Regions from separate parts of the Rhizobium sp. 62_C5_N11_2 genome, predicted to be linked through region 4. Evidence: predicted binding sites of a transcription regulator. Region 4 holds the regulator's gene; each other region holds the start of a gene.

Region 1 (4,596 bases), 4.4 Mb from region 4:
GTTGCCGGCCGCCCTCATTCGAAACGGCTCGATCAGCCGCCGATGGCAGCTTTGCGGACGTCGACGACGGCGTTGTAGAAGTCGTGCTTGACGGGCGCGTAGCCCTTGTAGTCGCCGCCTTCGACAGCGGCGAAGCACTTATGGTCCTTCTCCGGCAGAGCCGTGAAGAAGGCTGCAAGCTTCGTCTGCCACTCTTCGCCGAGAGCGTTGCGAACGACGAGCGGGCCGTTCGGGATCAGCGGCGAACGCCATACTTCGACCAGCTTGTTCGGATCGACGGCGCCCTTGTCGACTTCCTTGCGGAAGGTACCGGAGGTGTAGCCGTCCTTGAAGTCGCCGATGCCCGAGCTATCGTCGACGGCAATGTCGACCTTGCCGTCATAGGCAGCGAGAAGGTTGTTCTCGTGACCGCCGTTGAACTGGGTCGAGGCGAAGAACTTGTCGTTCGGCATGCCCGTGTCCTTCGGGATCTGCGTCAGCGGAACGAGGTAGCCGGAGGTGGAATCCGGATCGGCGTAGCCGAGCTTCTTGCCCTTGGCGTCCTTGATGGACTTGATGCCGGAGGACTTCAGAGCAAGGCCGATCGAGTAATAACCCGTCGAGCCGTCCTTCTGCTGCGTCGTCAGGATCGGCGTGACAGCCTTCGAATCCTTGATGTAGACGGCGGCGTAGCCGGAGGCGCCGAGTTCGGCGAAGTCGAGCGTGCCGCCGAGCAGGCCCTGGATCACGCCGTCATAGTCGGCGGCCGGGAAGAGCGAAACCTTCTCGAAGCCGAATTCCTGCTTCAGGTGGTCGGCAAGGCAGGCATAGTTGCGCAGGCGGTCGGTTTCGTTTTCGCCGCCGAGGATGCCGATGCGGAATTCCTTCAGGTCTGCAGCGTGGGCAGCGCTGGCGAGCGCGAAGAGCGCCGTTGCCGCAAAGAGTGCTTTCTTCAACATGTTCTCTCCTATTGACCGGTGTCCCCGGCCTTCCCGTTACGAAGAAGTGTGCCCTTGACGCGGGCGCTCGATCGCGGCTGCCTCTCTCAGAGGCCGGCCAGCGCCAGCGGCTGTGTGCCGGCGGATTGATTGTCTGCCCGCTCGGGGGCGATATTGATCGATGTCGAGGTCACCGTTTCGTCGATGCCGGCGCCGTCCTTGTCCGTCCCGTAGATTTCCTTCACCGCTTCCGCGGTCAGCTCCGAGGGCTTGCCGTCGAAGACGACGCGGCCGCCGGCCATGCCGACGATGCGCTCACAATAGTTGCGGGCGGTGTCGAGCGTGTGAAGGTTGGTGATGACGGTGATGCCCTCGCGCTCGTTGATATCGCGCAGCGCATCCATGACGATCTTGGCGTTCAGCGGATCGAGCGAGGCGATCGGCTCGTCGGCGAGAACCATCTTCGGGTTCTGCATCAGAGCGCGGGCGATCGCCACGCGCTGCTGCTGGCCGCCGGAAAGCGTGCCGGCTGCCTGCAGCGCTGTCTGCTCGATGCCGAGGCGTTCGAGAGCCGCGATGGCATGCACGCGTTCCTCGCGAGTGAAGATGTTGAGCAGGCTCATAAGCGTCGAGCGATGATTGAGGCGGCCAAGCATGACATTGGTGAGGACGTCGAGGCGCGGCACCAGGTTGAACTGCTGGAAGATCATCGCGCAGTCGCGCTGCCAGTTGCGCAACGCCTGGCCGCGAAGCCCGGAGACCTCGACGCCGGCGAAATGAATGGAGCCGGAGCTCGGCTCCTGAAGGCGGTTGATCATGCGTAGCAGCGTCGACTTGCCGGCGCCGGAGCGGCCGATAATGCCGACCATCTGGCCCTGAGGAATAGCGAGCGTGACGGAATCGACGGCGAGCTTTTTTCCGAAACGACGTGTGACATTCTTCAGCTCGAACATCATGCTCTTCCCTTGCGATCCAGGCCTTGGTCAGCATCGCATTAGTCCCGCTTGATGAACCTCACATGTCATATTTGTGTAAGTCCTGTCACAATTCTCCGCCCCTATATCGGGGGTTTAAACGCCGTAACGGGACAGAAAATCTTCCGCGCTCAGGTTGCGGAAATCCGGGAGCGCCTGGCGCAGCCGGTCGTGCTCCCAGTCCCACCAGGAAAGCCTGTCCATCCGTTCGCCGACCTCTCCTGGAAAGCGCTCGCGGATGAGCTTTGCCGGCACGCCGCCGACGATCGTATAGGGCGCGACGTCCTTCGAGACGACGGCGCCGGCTCCGATCACCGCGCCGTTGCCGACGTTGACGCCCGGCAGAATGGTCGCCCCGTGGCCGATCCAGACATCGTTGCCGATCGTCACGCGATTTGCGCGCCGCCAGGCGAAGAAGTCCGTCTCCATATCGCCGTCCGGCCAGTAGTCGGCGGCGCGATAGGTGAAATGATGCAGTGTCGCGCGCCAGGTCGGATGGTTGGTGGCGTTGATACGCACGGCGGCGGCGATATTGACGAACTTGCCGATCGTCGCACACCAGACGGAGCCGTCCTGCATGATGTAGGAATAGTCGCCGAACGTGGCCTCGCTGATGCGGCAGCGTTCAGAGACCTCCGTATAGCGCCCGAAGGTGGAATCGCTGACGGACGCCGTCTCATGAAAATAGGGCTCGATACCCAGCTTGCGGCTCATGCAGCGATCTTTCTCGGTGAGAATTGCTGGACGTCGAGGATGCGGTCGGCGACGGCTTCGCGCACCTCTTCGTCGTGGAAGATGCCGAGAAGGGCCACCCCCGCCTTCTTCTTTTCCGCGATCATGCCGACGACGACGGCACGGTTCCTGGCATCGAGTGAGGCTGTGGGTTCGTCGAGAAGCAGGATCGTATGCTCGGTGATGAAGCCGCGCGCGATGTTGACGCGTTGCTGCTCGCCGCCGGAGAAGGTGGCGGGCGGAAGCTGCCAGAGCGTTTCCGGCAGATTGAGCCTGGCAAGCAGGGCGCCCGCCTTTTCCCGCGCGGTGACGGCGTCCTCGCCGCGTGCCACCAGCGGTTCGGCAACCACGTCGATCGCCGCGACGCGCGGCACGGTGCGCAGGAACTGGCTGACATAGCCGAGCGTATCGCGGCGGACGTTGAGCACGGTGCGCGGATCGGCGGAGGCGAGATCGACGATGCGGTCATTGTGACGGATGAGGATCTGGCCGGTGTCGACGGCATAATTGCCGTAGATCATCTTGAGCAGCGAGCTCTTGCCGATGCCCGATGGGCCACCGAGCACGACGCATTCGCCCGATGCGACCGAGAAGGTGACATCGGAGACGACAGGTAGCTTGATGCCGTCGCGCAGATGCATGGTGAAGCTCTTCGAGACTTCGGAAACGACGAGGGGCGTTGCCATGATTTCTTCTTCCTTGGTTTAGGACCTCAGACCTGCAGGATCGAGGAGACGAGCAACTGCGTGTAGGGTTCGCGCGGATCGTCGAGCACGCGGTCGGTAAGCCCGTGTTCGATGACGTAGCCGTCCTTCATCACCATCATCCGGTGCGAGAGCAGGCGGGCGACGGCGAGATCGTGGGTGACGATGATGGCCGAGAGACCAAGATCGTTGACGAGGCCGCGGACCAGATCGAGCAGGCGCGCCTGCACCGAGACGTCGAGGCCGCCGGTCGGCTCGTCCATGAAGACGAGCCGCGGCCCGGTGACAAGGTTGCGGGCGATCTGCAGGCGCTGGCGCATGCCGCCGGAAAAGGCGCGCGGCTGATCGTCGATGCGGTCGGCGTCGATCTCGACGCGTTCGAGCCAGTCGATCGCCGAAGCGCGGATCTTGCCGTAGTGCCGGTCGCCGATCGCCATCAGCCGTTCGCCGACATTGGCGCCGGCCGACACCGTCATGCGCAGGCCATCCGCCGGATTCTGGTGCACGAAGCCCCAATCGGTGCGCATCAGGAAGCGCCGCTCGGCCTCGTTCATGCGGTAGAGGTCGCGGTAGCTGCCGTCGCGCATGTGATATTCGACGCTGCCGGTGCTCGGCAGCAGCCGGGTGGAGAGGCAGTTGAGCAGCGTCGTCTTGCCGGAGCCGGACTCGCCGACGATGGCCAGCACTTCGCCGGGCCAGAGCTCGAAGGAGACGTCGCGGCAGCCGATACGGTTGCCGTAGAATTTCGAAACGTCATGGACTTTGAGAAGCGGCGTATCGCTCATTCTGCAGCCTCCCGGGCCAGCATCTCGCCGGCATGTCCGTGCGCGCGGCGGTCTTCGCAATGATCGGTGTCGGAGCAGACGAACATCCGCCCGCCCTTGTCGTCGAGAACCACTTCGTCGAGATAGACATCCTCCGCACCGCAAAGGGCGCAGGGTTTATCGAAACGTTGGATATCGAAGGGATAGTCCTCGAAATCCAGGCTGACGACGTCGGTATAGGGCGGAACCGCATAGATGCGCTTCTCGCGTCCGGCGCCGAAGAGCTGCAGCGCGTCCGACATGTGCATCTTCGGATTGTCGAATTTCGGCGTCGGCGACGGGTCCATGACATAGCGGCCGTGGACCTTCACCGGATAGGCGTAAGTCCGCGAGATGCGGCCGTTATGGGCGATATCCTCGTAGAGCTTCACATGCATGAGACCGTATTCTTCGAGCGCGTGCATCTTGCGCGTCTCGGTCTCGCGTGGCTCGAGGAAGCGCAGCG
Region 2 (5,224 bases), 4.4 Mb from region 4:
TTCTGATTGACGGGCAGGACATCGCCCACATCACCAAGAAGTCGCTGCGCCAGCAACTCGCCTATGTCTCGCAGCAGCCCTATCTGTTCGAGGGCACGATCCGCGACAATATCCGCTATGGCCGGCCGGAGGCGACCGATGCCGAAGTGGAAGAGGCGGCCAGGCTTGCCTATGCGCATGATTTCATCTCGGCACAGCCGCAGGGTTACGAGACGCCGGTCGGCGAAAACGGCGTGACGCTTTCGGGCGGCCAGCGTCAGCGCCTGTCGATCGCACGCGCCCTGGTGCGCAATGCGCCGATCCTGCTTCTCGATGAGGCGACCTCCGCCCTCGACACCGAATCGGAAGCCGCCGTGCAGAAGGCGCTCGACGAAGCGATGACCGGACGCACCGTCGTCGTCATTGCCCATCGGCTCTCGACCGTGGTGCGCGCCGACAAGATCGTCGTCATGCAGCAAGGCCGTGTCGTCGAAGAAGGCAATCACGAGACGCTTGCGAAGGTCAGCGACGGTCTTTACGCTCGCCTCAACAACCTGCAGAGGCCCTCGGCCTCCGATTCAAACTGACCTGGTGAGACTGACATGAGCGATGCTGCGATGAAACTGGTGGTGGTTGGCGCAGCAGGACGCATGGGGCAGACGCTGATCCGGCTCATCCATTCCATCGACGGCGTGACGGTGCATGCCGCGGTCGAGCGCGCCGGTTCGCCCTTCGTCGGCAAGGATGCCGGCGAGATCGCCGGTCTCGGCCCGACCGGCGTCATCATCGGCGACGATCCGCTCAACGCCTTTCTCGATGCCGAAGGCGTGCTCGACTTCACCTCGCCCGCTGCAACGGTGGAATTCTCAGGTCTCGCCGCGCAGGCCCGCATCGTCCATGTCGTCGGCACGACGGGCTGTTTACCCGATGACAACGCCAGGATCGCCGCGGCGGCCCGCCATGCCCGCATCGTCAAATCAGGCAATATGAGCCTCGGGGTCAATCTGCTCAGTGTGCTTGCAGAGCAGGCGGCGCGTGCGCTCGACCCTGATGACTGGGATATCGAGATCCTGGAAATGCACCACAAGCACAAGGTGGATGCGCCTTCCGGCACCGCCCTTCTCTTCGGCGAGGCCGCGGCAAAGGGGCGCGGCATCGATCTGGCCTCGAAGTCGGTCCGGGTGCGCGACGGCCATACCGGCGCCCGTGAAGCCGGCACGATCGGTTTTGCGACGCTGCGCGGCGGCTCCGTCATCGGCGAGCATTCCGTGCTTTTCGCCGGAGAAGGCGAAATCGTCACCTTGTCGCACAGCGCGGCCGACCGCTCGATCTTTGCGCGCGGCGCCATCAAGGCGGCGCTCTGGGCGCACGACAAGAAGCCGGGTCTCTATTCCATGCTCGATGTGCTCGGGCTTTCTTCCTCATAACGATACTACGGAGGCATATTCATGAGCGGTACCCTCGTCCTCGTTCGCCACGGCCAGAGTGACTGGAACCTGAAGAATCTCTTCACCGGCTGGAAGGATCCCGATCTGACGGAGCTCGGCATCCAGGAAGCCAATGCCGGCGGTACGGCGCTTGCCGAATACGGGATCAAATTCGATGTCGCCTATACCTCGGTGCTGGTGCGTGCGCAGCACACGCTGAAGCTCATCCTCGACAAGGTCGGCCAGCCCGATCTCCAGACGATCCGCGACCAGGCGCTGAACGAGCGCGACTATGGCGATCTCTCCGGCCTCAACAAGGACGATGCCCGCGCCAAATGGGGCGAGGAACAGGTGCACATCTGGCGCCGTTCCTATGACGTGCCGCCTCCCGGCGGCGAAAGCCTGCGCGACACCGGCGCCCGCGTCTGGCCCTACTACCTCACCGAGATCCTGCCGCGCGTGCTCAGGGGCGAGAAGGTGCTGGTGGCCGCACACGGCAATTCGCTGCGCTCGCTGGTGATGGTGCTCGACAAGCTGAACAAAGAAGGCGTGCTCGCCCTCAACCTCGCGACCGGCGTGCCGATGGTCTACAAGCTGAAGGCGGATTCCACCGTCGCTTCAAAGGAAGTACTCGGCGACATGTCGGGCGCGCATTGATCTCAGCTGACCTTTCCCCGCTTCGGCGGGGAAAGACGCTCAGTTCTCGATGGTGAACTGCACCCGGTCGGCCGCGAAACGGCTGATCGAATATTGCACCGGCACGCCGTCAAGATCGGTATTCATTGCCTTGGCGATCAGAAGGATGGCACCGGGAGTGAGTTCAAGGTCGGCCATATCGGCTGCGCTTGCATGGGCGGCCGTCACCTCGGTCGTCGCCCGGACATAATCCGGCAGGCCGAGTTCGGCGAAAGCCTTGGTGATCGATTCCCCCGCCCGGTAGGCCTCGCCGATACCGGCGAAGCGTTCGGCCGGAAACCAGCTCGTCGCCCTTGAAACCGGCCGCTTGTCCGCCTGGCGCAAGGTTTCCAGGCGGATCACCTGTTCTCCCGGCTTCAGGCCCAGCCAGCGGGCGACCTCTGCATTCGCTTCCTCTTTCGCCTCATCGAGCAGAAGACCGCGCATTTCACGCGCCTGATCGCCGATGCCGGCGGTAAAGCGCGTGCGCCTTGTGATCGGGAAATTCAGCCGCTCCTTGCGTTCGATCAGCGTGCCGCGACCTTGTACCGCACGGACGATCCCCTCCTGCGACAGCGCCGCCAGCGCACTGCGCACCGTATGCCGGTTGACGCCGAATTGCACCGCCAACATGGTTTCCGGCGGTACCATTCCCGTTTCGTCATAGGCTCCGTTGCTGATCGCCTCGCGAATCCGATCGGCGATCTGGCGCCACAGCGCCACGCCGGTTTGCCTTTGCACCTGCTTCAATCCCGCCATTCCACCCCTGCCCGCTATTTCTCGCCTTCTGCATAATTCGATCCTGAAAACGATCCCGATTTCAGGATCGAATTATGCAGCAATTCAAAATGCTACAGCGTCCTTTGCGCGTCTGAAAAGACGCGCGGCGCTGTAGATGTCACACGCTTGTCACGACATCGATTTAGAGCTAAATGTATCTTGTATGGTTGTCTATATCAATAGACATTTTAAGGGAAGCGGCGATGATACCAGCGGACAGGACAGACGCTGCGTCACAGACGGCATCCGGGCGCAAACGCGCCGCCGATCTGCTGGCGCGTGCGGAACGCAGCGAACTCACGGCGGTCTTCGATGCGCTGCCGCAAAAGCCTGTGGCCCATCAGGTGCGCGGACCGGAGACCGGGCTGGTGATGGTGCGCGGACGCATCGGCAGCGGCGGCGCTCCCTTCAATTTGGGCGAAGTGACCGTGACGCGGGCCACGGTCCGGCTCGACACGGGCTCGGTCGGCCATGCACAGGCGCTCGGCACCGACCGCGAGAAGGCCCGGCTTGCGGCGATCTTCGACGCGCTCTGGCAGGAGGACGCGACGAAGGATTTCGTCGAACAGGCACTGCTTTTACCGATCGCCGAACGGATCGCCGATGCCGAACGCCGCAAGGCGGACGAGACGGCGGCAACCCGCGTCGATTTCTTCACCATGGTGCGGGGAGACAACTGATGGGCCTGAAGACAGAAGCTCTGACCGGTGGCTTTGCCGAGCCGGTCTTCCATGCCCAGAGCGTCTTCAAGATGCTGATGGACGGAATGGCCCGCCCCGGCACGATCCAGACCGTTCAGCCCGATGTCGCTCCGCCGGCACCGCTCGGCATCGCCGCCGGCACGATCGCGCTGACGCTTTGCGACCACGACACGCCCGTCTGGCTTTCCCATGGACTGGCGAGATCCGCCGTGCCGGAATGGCTCGGCTTCCATGCCGGCGCGCCGTTGACCAGCGAAAAGGCCGAGGCGCGCTTTGCCTTCACCGAGGCCGGCACCGCACTTTCCTCCTTCGGCCTCTTTGCATCAGGCACGCAGGAATACCCCGACCGCTCGACGACTGTTGTCATCGAGCTCGCCGAACTCGAGGGTGGCCGCAGGCTGGCCCTGATGGGTCCGGGCATCCAGAGCGTGACGGAGATCGCGCCCATCGGCCTGCCGGAGACCTTCCTGCGGCTCTGGACCGAGAACCGTGCGCTCTTTCCGCGCGGCGTCGACATCGTGCTGACGGCGGGCAAGCGTTTCCTCTGCCTGCCGCGCACCACCAAGATCACAGCAACGGAGATCTGAGCTCATGTATGTTGCCGTCAAGGGTGGCGAGGCCGCCATCGCCAATGCCCATCGCCTGCTGGCCGACCGCCGCCGCGGCGACCGTTCGCTGCCGGCGATCGGCATCGAACAGATCGTGGCGCAGCTGGCGCTCGCCGTCGATCGCGTCATGGCCGAGGCCTCGCTTTTCGACCGCACGCTCGCAGCACTTGCCATCCGCCAATCACGCGGCGATATGATCGAGGCGATCTTCCTGCTGCGCGCCTACCGCACGACACTGCCGCGTTTCGGCTATTCCAGGCCGCTCGACACGGCTGATATGACGATCGAACGCCGCATCTCGGCGACTTACAAGGATCTGCCGGGGGGCCAGTTGCTCGGCCCGACCTTCGACTATACCCACCGGCTGCTCGATCCCTCGCTGCTTTCTGACGAGGCGGTCGAGACGCCCGCGCTGCGCGCAGCCGAGACCGGCCGCGTCATGCGCGTCTCCGAAATCCTCGGCGAAGAGGGCCTGATCGAGGCCGATGGCGACATGCCGGAAGATCACGAAATCGGCGACCTGACCCGCGAGCCGATGGAATTCCCGATGACCCGCGATCTGCGCCTGCAGGCGCTTGCCCGTGGCGACGAGGGCTTCCTGCTGGCGCTCGGTTATTCCACCCAGCGCGGCTATGGCCGCAACCACCCCTTCACCGGTGAAATCCGTATCGGCGACGTCGAGGTGGAATTCGATGTGCCGGAACTCGGTTTCGCCGTCTCGCTCGGCATTATCCAGATCACCGAATGCCAGATGGTCAACCAGTTCAAGGGTTCGGCCAAGGCGCCGCCGCAATTCACCCGTGGCTACGGCCTGGTCTTCGGCCAGAGCGAGCGCAAGGCGATGGCGATGTCGCTGGTCGACCGGGCGCTTCGCGCCGAAGAGCTCGGCGAGGATATCACCGCGCCGGCACAGGACGAGGAATTCGTCATCTCGCACTCCGACAACGTCCAGGCGACGGGCTTCGTCGAGCACCTGAAGCTTCCGCATTATGTGGATTTCCAGGCCGAACTCGATCTCGTCCGCCGCATGCGCCGCGAATTCGAAGCCACCCGC
Region 3 (5,224 bases), 4.4 Mb from region 4:
ACATGAAGCCTCACGAGGGTATGAAAGCCGTCGGCGCCAACTGGTGGGAACGCGTGCGCTTTGCCGCCCTGCCGCAAGTGCTGCCGAATTTCACCTCCTATGCGCTGCTGCGCCTTGAGATCAACGTGCGCGCCTCGACCATCATCGGCGCCGTCGGCGGTGGCGGCATCGGCGAGGAGCTGAAGCTCTCGATCTCGCGTGGCTTCGGCGCCAAGACGGTGGCGCTCGTTCTGCTGCTGTTCGTGACGATCGTCGCCGTCGACCAGTTCTCCGCATGGCTGCGCCGCCGCCTCGTCGGCGAGCACGCCTTCCTCCTGCAACATTGAGGCCGCCATGACGGTGATCGACGCAAACCGCATGCATGAGATAGAAACGCGCTATCCGGAATATTTCCACCGGTCGTTCCGCCAGCGTTTCGGCGGGCTGATGATCCTCATCGCGACGCTGCTCTACAGCCTCTATGCCGTGTGGTTCTTCGACCTGCCCAAGCTTTTTGCCGAAGCCCATTGGGAGCGCGTCGGCATCTATCTCAGCCAATGGGTGAGCTACGACGTTCAACCGGAATTCCGCATTGGGGATGACGGCTCGATCGACATCCGTTATCCGCGTTTCTCGCCGCTCGGCAACAATCCGCACCCGGACTGGCTGGTCAACAATCCCGACGGCAGCATCACCGTTTCGATCAGCGGCACCGGCCGCAGCGTCACCGTCTCCAAGAACGAGACGATCGTCACCGCGCATGGCGTCAGCGTCCCGGTGGAAGTTTCGAGCGGCGCGCCGAAAGTCGTCGGACCGGTACCCGGCTGGATGACAGTCTATGATGACAACGTGCTGGCGGATCTCGGCTTTGCCGGCAATGTCAGCATCTCAGTCGACCGGGTGAAGATCCGCAAACGTTTCATGGGCTGGGCGAATTTCATCTTCGACACGCAATCATCCTTCTTCGACAAGCCGTTCGGCGAGGTCGTCAGCCTCATCGTCTCCGTTCCGCGCATCAAGCCCGACCAATCCAACCTGTCGCTCGCCTTCGACGATATCTGGAACAACAGCGAATGGCAGCACGGCGACGTCTGGACCAAGCTTTTCCAGACGATCGTCATGGCGTTCCTCGGAACGCTGCTCGGCTCGCTTACCGCCTTTCCGCTCGCCTTCCTGGCAGCGCGCAACATCACGCCGAACCGCCTGCTGAACCAGATCCTGAAGCGCTTCTTCGATTTCCTGCGCTCGGTCGATATGCTGATCTGGGCGCTGTTCCTGACGCGCGCCTTCGGCCCTGGCCCGCTCGCCGGCAGCGGTGCGATCTTCCTCACCGAGACCGGCACGCTCGGCAAGCTCTATTCCGAAGGCCTCGAGAATATCGACAACAAGCCGCGGGAAGGCATCAAATCAACAGGCGCTCAGACCGTGCTCGTTCATCGTTATGGCATTATGCCGCAGATCGTTCCCGTCTTCGTCAGCCAGACGCTCTACCAATGGGAATCGAACGTGCGCGGCGCGACCATTATCGGCGCTGTCGGCGCCGGCGGCATCGGCCTCAAGCTGTGGGAGGCCATGCGCACCAACGCCAACTGGGAAAACGTCGCCTACATGGTCATTCTGATCCTGATCGTCGTCTTCATTTTCGACACCGCCTCGAACGCGCTGCGCCACCGGCTGATGGGCACGAAAGCCCACTGACCCATCCATCAAAGCAGTGGCGGCGCTGTCGCCATCATCATTCTGTCACGGAAATCTTTTAGCCGGGAGCCTGCTTGCGGTTCGCCGCCAAATCACTGCACAGTGCCCTCCCCGTTTGGACGATCTCCAGGATAAAAGCCTTGCGCTACGCTCTCTATTTCTCGCCGCCGAAGGATGATCCCCTGACCGGCGCGGCCTCGCTTTGGCTCGGCCGCAATGCTTTCACCGGCGAGTCCTACCCCGCACCGGAATATGAGCAACTGGGTGCGCCTGAACAGTTCGAGCTGACCGCCGACCCGCGCCGTTACGGCTTTCACGCCACGATCAAGGCGCCCTTTTCCCTCGCCTCCTCGGTCACCGAGAAGGATCTCATGACCGTTGCCGAGGATTTTGCCCAGCGCACGCAAGCCTTCGAGATTCCTGAGCTCGTGCTCGGCCAGCTCGGCCGTTTTTTTGCCCTCGTTCCCGGTTCACTTCATCAACCTCTTCAGGATTTCGCCGCGAAAGTGGTAAGGTCATTCGAACCGTTCCGGGCAGCGCTTTCCGAGGCCGATATGGCGCGGCGCAATCCGGAGAAGCTCAGCGACAGCCAGCGCGCCCATCTGCAGCGCTGGGGTTATCCTTACGTCATGGAGGATTTCGGCTTTCACATGACGCTGAGCGGCCAAGTGCCAGAGACACGTGCTCAGGTGATGAAAGCGATCCTGACAGAGCGTTTTGCCGATTTCATCGGCCGGCCGCTTTCGATTTCCGGCCTTGCCGTCTTCATCGAGGAGACGCGCGGTGCGCCGTTCAAAGTTCATTCCTGGCTGCCGCTTGCCGGCGCCAAAAGCTGAAAGACCTGACGACATGAGCAAAGAGACCGTGTTTTCCAACGCCCGCATCGTTCTCGAGGATGACATCCTCTCAGGCTCGATCCTCATCCGCGACGGCAAGATTGCCGACATCTCCGAGGGCAACTCGGTAGCCGGCGAAGATTTCGAAGGCGACTACGTCATTCCAGGCCTCGTCGAGCTGCACACCGATCATCTCGAAGGCCATTATCAACCGCGTCCCGGCATTCGCTGGAACAAGACCGCCGCAGTCCAGGCGCATGACGCCCAGATCGTCACGTCAGGCATCACCACGGTGTTCGACTGCCTGCGCATGGGTGCGGACGAGGACGGCGGCTTCGAACATGGCGAGATGCGCGAGATGGCGGACGCCATCCAATCGGCGGAGAAGGAAGGCAGGCTGCGCGCCGAGCACCTCATCCACTTGCGCTGCGAGGTCTCGGCCGACAACGTGCTCGAACACTTCGCCGATTTCGAAAACGACCGGCATGTGCGGCTCGTCTCGCTGATGGATCATGCGCCCGGCCAGCGTCAGTTCCAGACGATGGACCAATATATCTTCTACTACCAGAAGAAGCGGGGCCTGAGCGACGAGGCGTTCGCGCGTTTCGTCGCCAAGCGTCAGGCAGAATCGGCGCGCAATTCGACGCCGCATCGCAACGCCATCGCCAAGGTCTGCGCCGAGCGCGGCATCACCGTGGCAAGCCATGACGATGCGACGCTCTCGCATGTCGACGAGGCGATCGACAACGGTGTGCGCCTCGCCGAGTTCCCGACCAGTTTCGATGCCGCCCGGGCGTCGCACGAACATGGCATGAGCGTGCTGATGGGCGCGCCGAACATCGTGCGGGGCAAGTCGCATTCCGGCAATATCGCCGCCCGCGACCTTGCCGAGATGGGCGTGCTCGACGTGCTTTCCTCCGACTACGTACCGCTCAGCCTGCTGCATGCGCCCTTCATCCTCGCCGATGAGGTGGAGAGCATCAGCCTGCCGAAGGCGATCGCCATGGTGACGTCGACGCCCGCCCGCACCGTCAGCCTCGACGATCGCGGCCGGATCGCAACCGGGCTGCGCGCCGATCTTGTCCGCGTCCATCGTTCGCACGGCGTGCCGGTGACACGCTCCGTCTGGCGCCAAGGACGCCGTGTCGCATGATGCCGCACGAACCCCACGCAGGAGCCGGTGCCGAGCGCGGCATCATGGTCGTTGTCGTCGGTCCGAGCGGTGCTGGCAAGGACACGCTGATGAACCTCGCCGCCCGGCGTTTTGCCGGCCGTGAGAACGTGCATTTCGTCCGCCGCGTCATCACCCGCCACCGCGATGCCGGCGGCGAGGACCATCTTTCCGTCTCCCTCCAAGGGTTTGCCGCCATGGAGCAATCAGGCTCCTTCGCCGTCTGGTGGGAAGCGCACGGCCTGAAATACGGTATTCCCGCCGAGGTCTCGGTGGCGCTGTCCAGAGGCCATGTCGTTGTCGCCAACGGCTCGCGCTCGGCGCTTCACCGCTTCCAGGCCGCCTTCCCGCGGCTGAAGGTCATCAACGTCACCGCCCGCCCCGAGGTGCTCGCCGGCCGGCTGGAGGCGCGCGGACGCGAGACGCATGAGGATATCATGGCCCGGCTCGCCCGCGGACCGCTGACCGTGCGTGGCGAATATGACGTGGTGGAGCTCGACAATAGCGGCTCGCTCGAAGAGGCCGAGCAGAAGATGATCGAGATCCTGGACGGATTGCTGACCAAGGCGCACTGACCAGGATCGAGGGAAAAGGCATGCGCGCCATCAAAGTGGTCGACTACGATCCCTCTTGGCCGCGGCTGTTTGCCGAGATCAGCACCGAGATCTCGATTCTGCTCGGTGACCGCCTGCTTTCGATCGATCATATCGGCAGCACATCAGTGCCTGGGCTGGCAGCCAAGCCGAAGATCGACCTTGATGCCGTGATGATATCCGACGAGTTCCTGTCGACGGCGATCGAGGTGGTGCGCGCTGCCGATTTCGTCTTCCACGGCGATACCGGAGAGCAACGATGGGCTTTCACCCGTGATCATCAAGCTTATGGCTTCAGGCTCTATCTTTGCGGACCCGATAATCGCGGACATCGGGAGCGCATTCTGTTTCGCGATTATCTCAGGGTTCACCCCGAGAGAGCCAAGGCTTATGCCGAGCTGAAACGCCGGCTGGCCGCAGAGGCAGGCGGCGATTGGGATTTTTACACCGCCGGAAAAACCACGTTCGTCAGCGAGACGCTGCGGTTGGCAGACTTGAGGACGTGGAGTGCGCAGCCGCACTCCGCGCCCGATTAATCGCCGTCACCCCGTCCCGAGACGATCTCGCGCTTGCCGACGTGGTTGGCCGGGCCGACGAGACCTTCCTTTTCCATGCGTTCCACCAGTGAGGCGGCGCGGTTGTAGCCGATGCCGAGGCGGCGCTGGATGTAGGACGTCGAGCACTTCTTGTCGCGCATGACGACCTTGACCGCCTGCTCGTAGAGTTCATTGCCATCTTCCGAGGCCATGGCGCTCTTGTCGAAGACGGCGCCGGCTTCTTCCTCTTCCGTCTCTTCCTCCTCGTCGGCGGTGACGGTGTCGAGATATTCCGGGCGGCCCTGGGTTTTCAGATGGGCGACAACCTTTTCCACTTCGACATCCGAGACGAAAGGACCGTGGACGCGGGAAATCCGCCCGCCGCCCTGCATATGCAACATATCTCCCTGA
Region 4 (5,224 bases):
CGCCTTCATGAATTCGGTGGTGGCAGGACGGACGCCGCCCTCGCCCTGCACTGGCTCGATGAGAATCCCAGCCGTGGCATCGGTAATCGCGGCGCGGACCGCTTCGATGTCGCCGAAAGCCACCTGATCGAAACCCGGCGCCTTGGGGCCGAAGCCTTCGAGATATTTCTCCTGGCCGCCGGCGGCGATCGTCGCCAGCGTCCGTCCGTGGAAGGCGCCTTCGAAGGTGATGATATGGAAGCGCTCGGGATGGCCCTTGGAAAACTGGTAGCGGCGCGCCGTCTTGATCGCGCATTCGAGCGCCTCGGCGCCCGAATTGGTGAAGAACACCTTGTCGGCGAAGGTGGCGTCCGTCAGCCGTTTCGCCAGACGTTCCTGGCCGGGGATCTCATAGATGTTCGACAGGTGCCAGACCTTGTCGGCCTGCTCCTTCAGTGCGCCCACAACATGCGGATTGCTGTGGCCGACTGAGGTGACGGCAACGCCTGCGCCGAAATCAAGATATCGCTCGCCGCTTTCGGTGATCAGCCACACGCCCTCGCCTCGCTCGAACCGCAGCGGGGCACGAGAATAGGTGTCATAAAGCGGCGCGGCTTCAGCCATGGCGCGATCTCCATCAAGTTGCCGGGCAATGACTCCGGCTAAGGAAACCAGGCCCGAAAAATCAAAAATGCCGCCTTGCGGCGGCGAGTGGCACTATTTCCTTTTCGCGCTGCAATGTCAACAAAACTGCGCCCTTAGCGTATGCAGCAAGGGTGTACAGCGGCATTTTCAGTCTTCAACAGGCATTATTGCAGAAATGCCACGCAGAGGCAGCAAGTTGGGGAAAACTACGAATTCGATTCATCCGGATTCATGCGACTCTTGTCACGGAGTCAGCCTCACACTAGGTTAAAGATCAATTACTAGACTGCATGCGGCGGAACTAGTCACCAAAATTGATCAAGCGTTTCTTGTTTCGGAGCTCCCGGGACAACGGTGAGGGATTCTGCCATCACCAACGCAAACGGTGGAGACAGGGCATGAACTGGACAGACGAGCGGGTCGAGAAACTCAAGAAACTTTGGGCCGAAGGACTGAGCGCCAGCCAGATCGCTGCGCAGCTTGGCGGAGTCAGCAGAAACGCGGTCATCGGCAAAGTGCACCGGCTAAGCCTTCCGGGCCGTGCCAAGGCCGGCGGCACCAACACCGCCGCACGAACGCCGAAGCGCAATACGTCGGCGCCGCGCGCGCCGAACTACGCCTCACGGGTCGCCACGCGCACCGTTACCCGCCAGCAGGGCGCGACCATGCTGAAGGAAGAGATCGAGATCGAAACGATCGAGGAAATGGAATACGTGCCGAGAGGCAACGTGGTCGTGCCGATTTCCCGACGCCTCGGCTTGACGGAACTGACCGAACGCACCTGCAAGTGGCCGGTCGGCGATCCGCTGAAGGACGACTTCCATTTCTGCGGCTGCGAATCCCCCGACAATTCGCCCTATTGCGGCTACCACCAGAAGCTTGCCTACCAGCCGGTCAACGAACGCCGCCGGGCGGCCGCGCGGGCCAGCTGAGCGGTCTGACCATCGTTAGAATGCAGAAAAACGGGCCGAGTGGCCCGTTTTTTAATGCAATTTTGGTTTGTGCCTATGGCTGCCCCTCATCCGGCTGCCGCCACCTTCTCCCCGCGCGCGGGGAGAAGGGGATATGCCGTGACCTCTCCGTTCCCCGCCAACCTTTCGCGGGGCACGTCCCCTCGCCCCGTTTACGGGGAGAGGGTTAGGGTGAGGGGCAGACGTCAGCACGAGCGACTTTGTCAGCAACCAGAACGGAAGCCCTCAGGCTTCCATCGAATAGCCGGCGCCGCGGACGGTGCGGATGACGTCCTGCATGTTGGAAAAATTCAGCGCCTTGCGCAGGCGGCCGACATGGACGTCGACGGTGCGCTCGTCGACATAAATATCGTGGCCCCAGACGCCGTCGAGAAGCTGCGAGCGGGAGAAGACCCGACCCGGTGACGACATCAGGAATTCCAACAGGCGGAATTCGGTGGGGCCGAGGCGGACTTCGCGGGTCTTGCGATGGACGCGATGGGTCTCGCGGTCGAGCTCGATGTCACCGCATTTCAGTACCGTCGACAACACCTCGGGGCGGGCGCGGCGCAGCATCGCCTTGACGCGGGCAACGAGCTCGGGGGTCGAGAAGGGCTTGACGACATAATCGTCGGCGCCCGTCGACAATCCGCGAACACGCTCGCTCTCCTCGCCGCGCGCCGTCAGCATGATGATCGGCAGGCGCTCGGTTTCCGGCCGCATGCGCAGGCGCCGGCAGAGCTCGATGCCGGAGACGCCGGGCAGCATCCAATCAAGGATGAGAAGATCGGGCGTGCGCTCCTGAAGCCGCATTTCGGCTTCGTCGCCACGAAGGATGGTATCGACCTCGAAGCCTTCCGCTTCGAGATTGTAGCGAAGAAGCACGCTGAGGGCTTCCTCGTCTTCAACAACTGCTACTCTCGGGATCATGCGTGTCGGTCTCCTCGCGCATGATCCTTAAATCGGGGGTGATTTAAGCAATGCATCCTGCGCAAATTCAGAAATTGGCTGCGACCTCTTTGCGCGCCCGGACGGGCGCGCACGCAATTGACTGGTCCGGGCGACTGGCCCGGCGGTTATTCGGTGACCGCGCCCACGGTGTTGGCGCTGTCGTCCTTCGGACGGTCGCCTTCCGGCTGCGCGCCTGTCGTCATGTAATAGATCGTCTCGGCGATGTTGGTGGCGTGGTCGCCGATGCGCTCGATGTTCTTGGCGCAGAAGAGAAGATGCGTGCAGCTGGTGATGTTGCGCGGATCTTCCATCATGTAGGTCAGGAGCTCGCGGAACAGCGAGGTGTACATCGCGTCGATCTCATTGTCGCGTTCGCGGATCGCATTCGCCTTGTCGGCGGAACGATTGGTATAGACATCGAGCACTTCCTTGAGCTGGACGAGCGCCAGCTCGGACAGATGCTCGAGGCCGCGGGCGAGCTTGCGGGGAACACCGGTGCTTTGCACGGCGATGACGCGCTTGGCGGTGTTCTTGCCGAGGTCGCCGACACGTTCGAGATCGGCGGCGATGCGGATCGAACCCATGATTTCGCGCAGGTCCGAAGCCATCGGCTGACGGCGGGCGATGGTGACGATCGCCTTGTCGCCGATTTCGCGTTCGGCGTGATCGAGGATCACGTCGTCGGAGATGACCTTCTGCGCCAGCGCGGTATCGCCATTGACGAGGGCGCGCACGGCTTCGCTGACCATCTGCTCGGCCAGGCCGCCCATTTCGGAAATCCGCCTGGACAGGAACTTCAAATCATCATCATAGGCAGAAAAAATATGTGTCGATGCCATGGGGCTTTATCCTCGAATAACGGGAAGGCTTGGTGTCGCCAAAATCAGCCGAAGCGACCCATGATGTAGTCCTGGGTGCGCGGATCGTCGGGATTGGTGAACATCTTGTCGGTGTCGTTCTCCTCGACGAGATTGCCGAGGTGGAACATGGCGGTGCGCTGCGAGACGCGCGCGGCCTGCTGCATGGAGTGGGTGACGATGACGATCGTGTAGTTCTCGCGCAGCTCGTGGATCAGCTCCTCGACCTTGGCGGTGGCGATCGGGTCGAGCGCCGAGCAGGGCTCGTCCATCAGGATGACTTCAGGGCTGACGGCAACGGCACGGGCAATGCAGAGGCGCTGCTGCTGACCGCCCGACAGGCCGGTGCCGGATTCGTGCACGCGGTCCTTGACTTCGTTCCAGAGACCGGCGCGCTGCAGGCTGGTCTCGACGATCTGGTCGAGATCGGCCTTCGACTTGGCAAGGCCATGGATGCGCGGGCCGTAGGAGACGTTTTCATAGATCGTCTTCGGGAACGGGTTCGGCTTCTGAAAGACCATGCCGACGCGGGCGCGAAGTTCGACGACGTCGATATCGGGATCATAGATATCGTCGGTGTCGAGGGTGATCTTGCCGGTGACGCGGCAGCCGTCGATCGTGTCGTTCATGCGGTTGAGGCTGCGCAGGAAGGTCGACTTGCCGCAGCCGGACGGGCCGATCAGGGCGGTTACGGTGTTTTCGCGGATGTTCAGGTTCACATCGAAAAGCGCGCGCTTTTCGCCGTAGTAAACCGAGACATCCTTTCCGATCATCTTATACGGGACGTTGCTCATCTTGTGATCCAGCGCCTTTTCAACTGCAGCTTCCGTCAACATGTTCATGATGTTTAACTCCGTTTACCAGCGGCGCTCGAAGCGACGACGCAAGAGGATGGCGCCCATGTTCATGACGATCAGGAACAGGAGCAGGACGATGATGGCACCCGAAGTACGCTCGACGAAGGCACGTTCGGCCTCGTTGGCCCACATATAGACCTGCACGGGCAGAGCCGTCGAGGGATCGAGCGGTGTCGTCGGCGCATTGGCGACGAAGGCGACCATGCCGATCAAGAGCAGCGGCGCGGTTTCGCCGAGCGCATGCGCCAGGCCGATGATCGTGCCGGTGAGGATGCCGGGCATGGCGAGCGGCAGAACATGGTGGAACACCATCTGCATCTTCGAAGCGCCAAGGCCAAGGGCTGCGGCGCGGATCGACGGCGGCACGGCGCGCAGCGCCGCACGCGTCGCGATGATGATCGTCGGCAGGGTCATCAGCGTCAGCACCAGGCCACCGACCAGCGAAGCCGAGCGCGGCAGGCCGATGAAGTTGATGAAGACGGAAAGACCGAGCAGGCCGTAGACGATCGAAGGGACCGCGGCGAGGTTGTTGATGTTGACCTCGATCAGATCCGTCAGCTTGTTCTTCGGTGCGAACTCCTCGAGATAGATCGAGGCGGCGACGCCGATCGGCAGAGCGAGCACGAGGACGATCAGCATCAGGTAGAGCGAGCCGATCAGGGCGACGCCAAGGCCTGCGGCCTCCGGACGGCTGGAATTGCCATTGACGAAGAGGCCGGTGTTGAACTGCTTGTGGAGAGCGCCGCTCGCCTTCAGCTCGTTCATCCAGGCAACCTGCTTGTCGTTGACCTTGCGGTTCTTCTCATCGACCGACAGATCGATCTGGCCCTTGTTGGCGCTGTCGACATTGGCGTCGGCGAGCACCGTGACGTTGACCGTCTTGCCGATGATCGACGGATCGGCGACGACCATGTCGCGCAGCTGGACCGGCGCACCCTTGGAGAGCATCGCGGATGCATCGCGCACATCGGGACGGCTTGCGGCA

What was found. Region 4 encodes PhoB, which activates phosphate uptake and scavenging genes when phosphate is short. Its sites were predicted from a motif close to TGTCATNNANCTGTCAT; they were not measured.
Region 1: phnC (phosphonate ABC transporter ATP-binding protein) is a predicted target of PhoB. The motif match lies at 1,937-1,953, and genes of this name have one in related genera.
Region 2: phnG (phosphonate C-P lyase system protein PhnG) is a predicted target of PhoB. The motif match lies at 2,978-2,994, and genes of this name have one in related genera.
Region 3: AB8B31_RS22535 (DUF1045 domain-containing protein) is a predicted target of PhoB. The motif match lies at 1,710-1,726, and genes of this name have one in related genera.

The regions. Positions count from the first base shown of each region.
Region 1 covers NZ_JBPWPW010000001.1:4,622,977-4,627,572, forward strand. Annotated here, with positions in the region: gene phnD (phosphonate ABC transporter substrate-binding protein) at 33-938, opposite strand; gene phnC (phosphonate ABC transporter ATP-binding protein) at 1,025-1,870, opposite strand; gene AB8B31_RS22560 (DapH/DapD/GlmU-related protein) at 1,988-2,605, opposite strand; gene phnL (phosphonate C-P lyase system protein PhnL) at 2,602-3,309, opposite strand; gene phnK (phosphonate C-P lyase system protein PhnK) at 3,336-4,112, opposite strand; gene AB8B31_RS22575 (alpha-D-ribose 1-methylphosphonate 5-phosphate C-P-lyase PhnJ) at 4,109-4,596, opposite strand, start outside.
Region 2 covers NZ_JBPWPW010000001.1:4,627,993-4,633,216, reverse strand. Annotated here, with positions in the region: gene AB8B31_RS22610 (ABC transporter ATP-binding protein) at 1-566, shown strand, start outside; gene dapB (4-hydroxy-tetrahydrodipicolinate reductase) at 582-1,406, shown strand; gene AB8B31_RS22600 (2,3-bisphosphoglycerate-dependent phosphoglycerate mutase) at 1,428-2,063, shown strand; gene phnF (phosphonate metabolism transcriptional regulator PhnF) at 2,103-2,840, opposite strand; gene phnG (phosphonate C-P lyase system protein PhnG) at 3,065-3,541, shown strand; gene phnH (phosphonate C-P lyase system protein PhnH) at 3,541-4,149, shown strand; gene AB8B31_RS22580 (carbon-phosphorus lyase complex subunit PhnI) at 4,154-5,224, shown strand, end outside.
Region 3 covers NZ_JBPWPW010000001.1:4,616,980-4,622,203, reverse strand. Annotated here, with positions in the region: gene phnE (phosphonate ABC transporter, permease protein PhnE) at 1-326, shown strand, start outside; gene phnE (phosphonate ABC transporter, permease protein PhnE) at 334-1,677, shown strand; gene AB8B31_RS22535 (DUF1045 domain-containing protein) at 1,818-2,513, shown strand; gene AB8B31_RS22530 (alpha-D-ribose 1-methylphosphonate 5-triphosphate diphosphatase) at 2,527-3,666, shown strand; gene phnN (phosphonate metabolism protein/1,5-bisphosphokinase (PRPP-forming) PhnN) at 3,663-4,259, shown strand; gene AB8B31_RS22520 (GrpB family protein) at 4,280-4,813, shown strand; gene AB8B31_RS22515 (DNA translocase FtsK) at 4,810-5,224, opposite strand, start outside.
Region 4 covers NZ_JBPWPW010000001.1:182,306-187,529, reverse strand. Annotated here, with positions in the region: gene AB8B31_RS00990 (aspartate aminotransferase family protein) at 1-603, opposite strand, end outside; gene AB8B31_RS00985 (GcrA family cell cycle regulator) at 1,023-1,556, shown strand; gene phoB (phosphate regulon transcriptional regulator PhoB) at 1,821-2,504, opposite strand; gene phoU (phosphate signaling complex protein PhoU) at 2,651-3,364, opposite strand; gene pstB (phosphate ABC transporter ATP-binding protein PstB) at 3,409-4,224, opposite strand; gene pstA (phosphate ABC transporter permease PstA) at 4,240-5,224, opposite strand, start outside.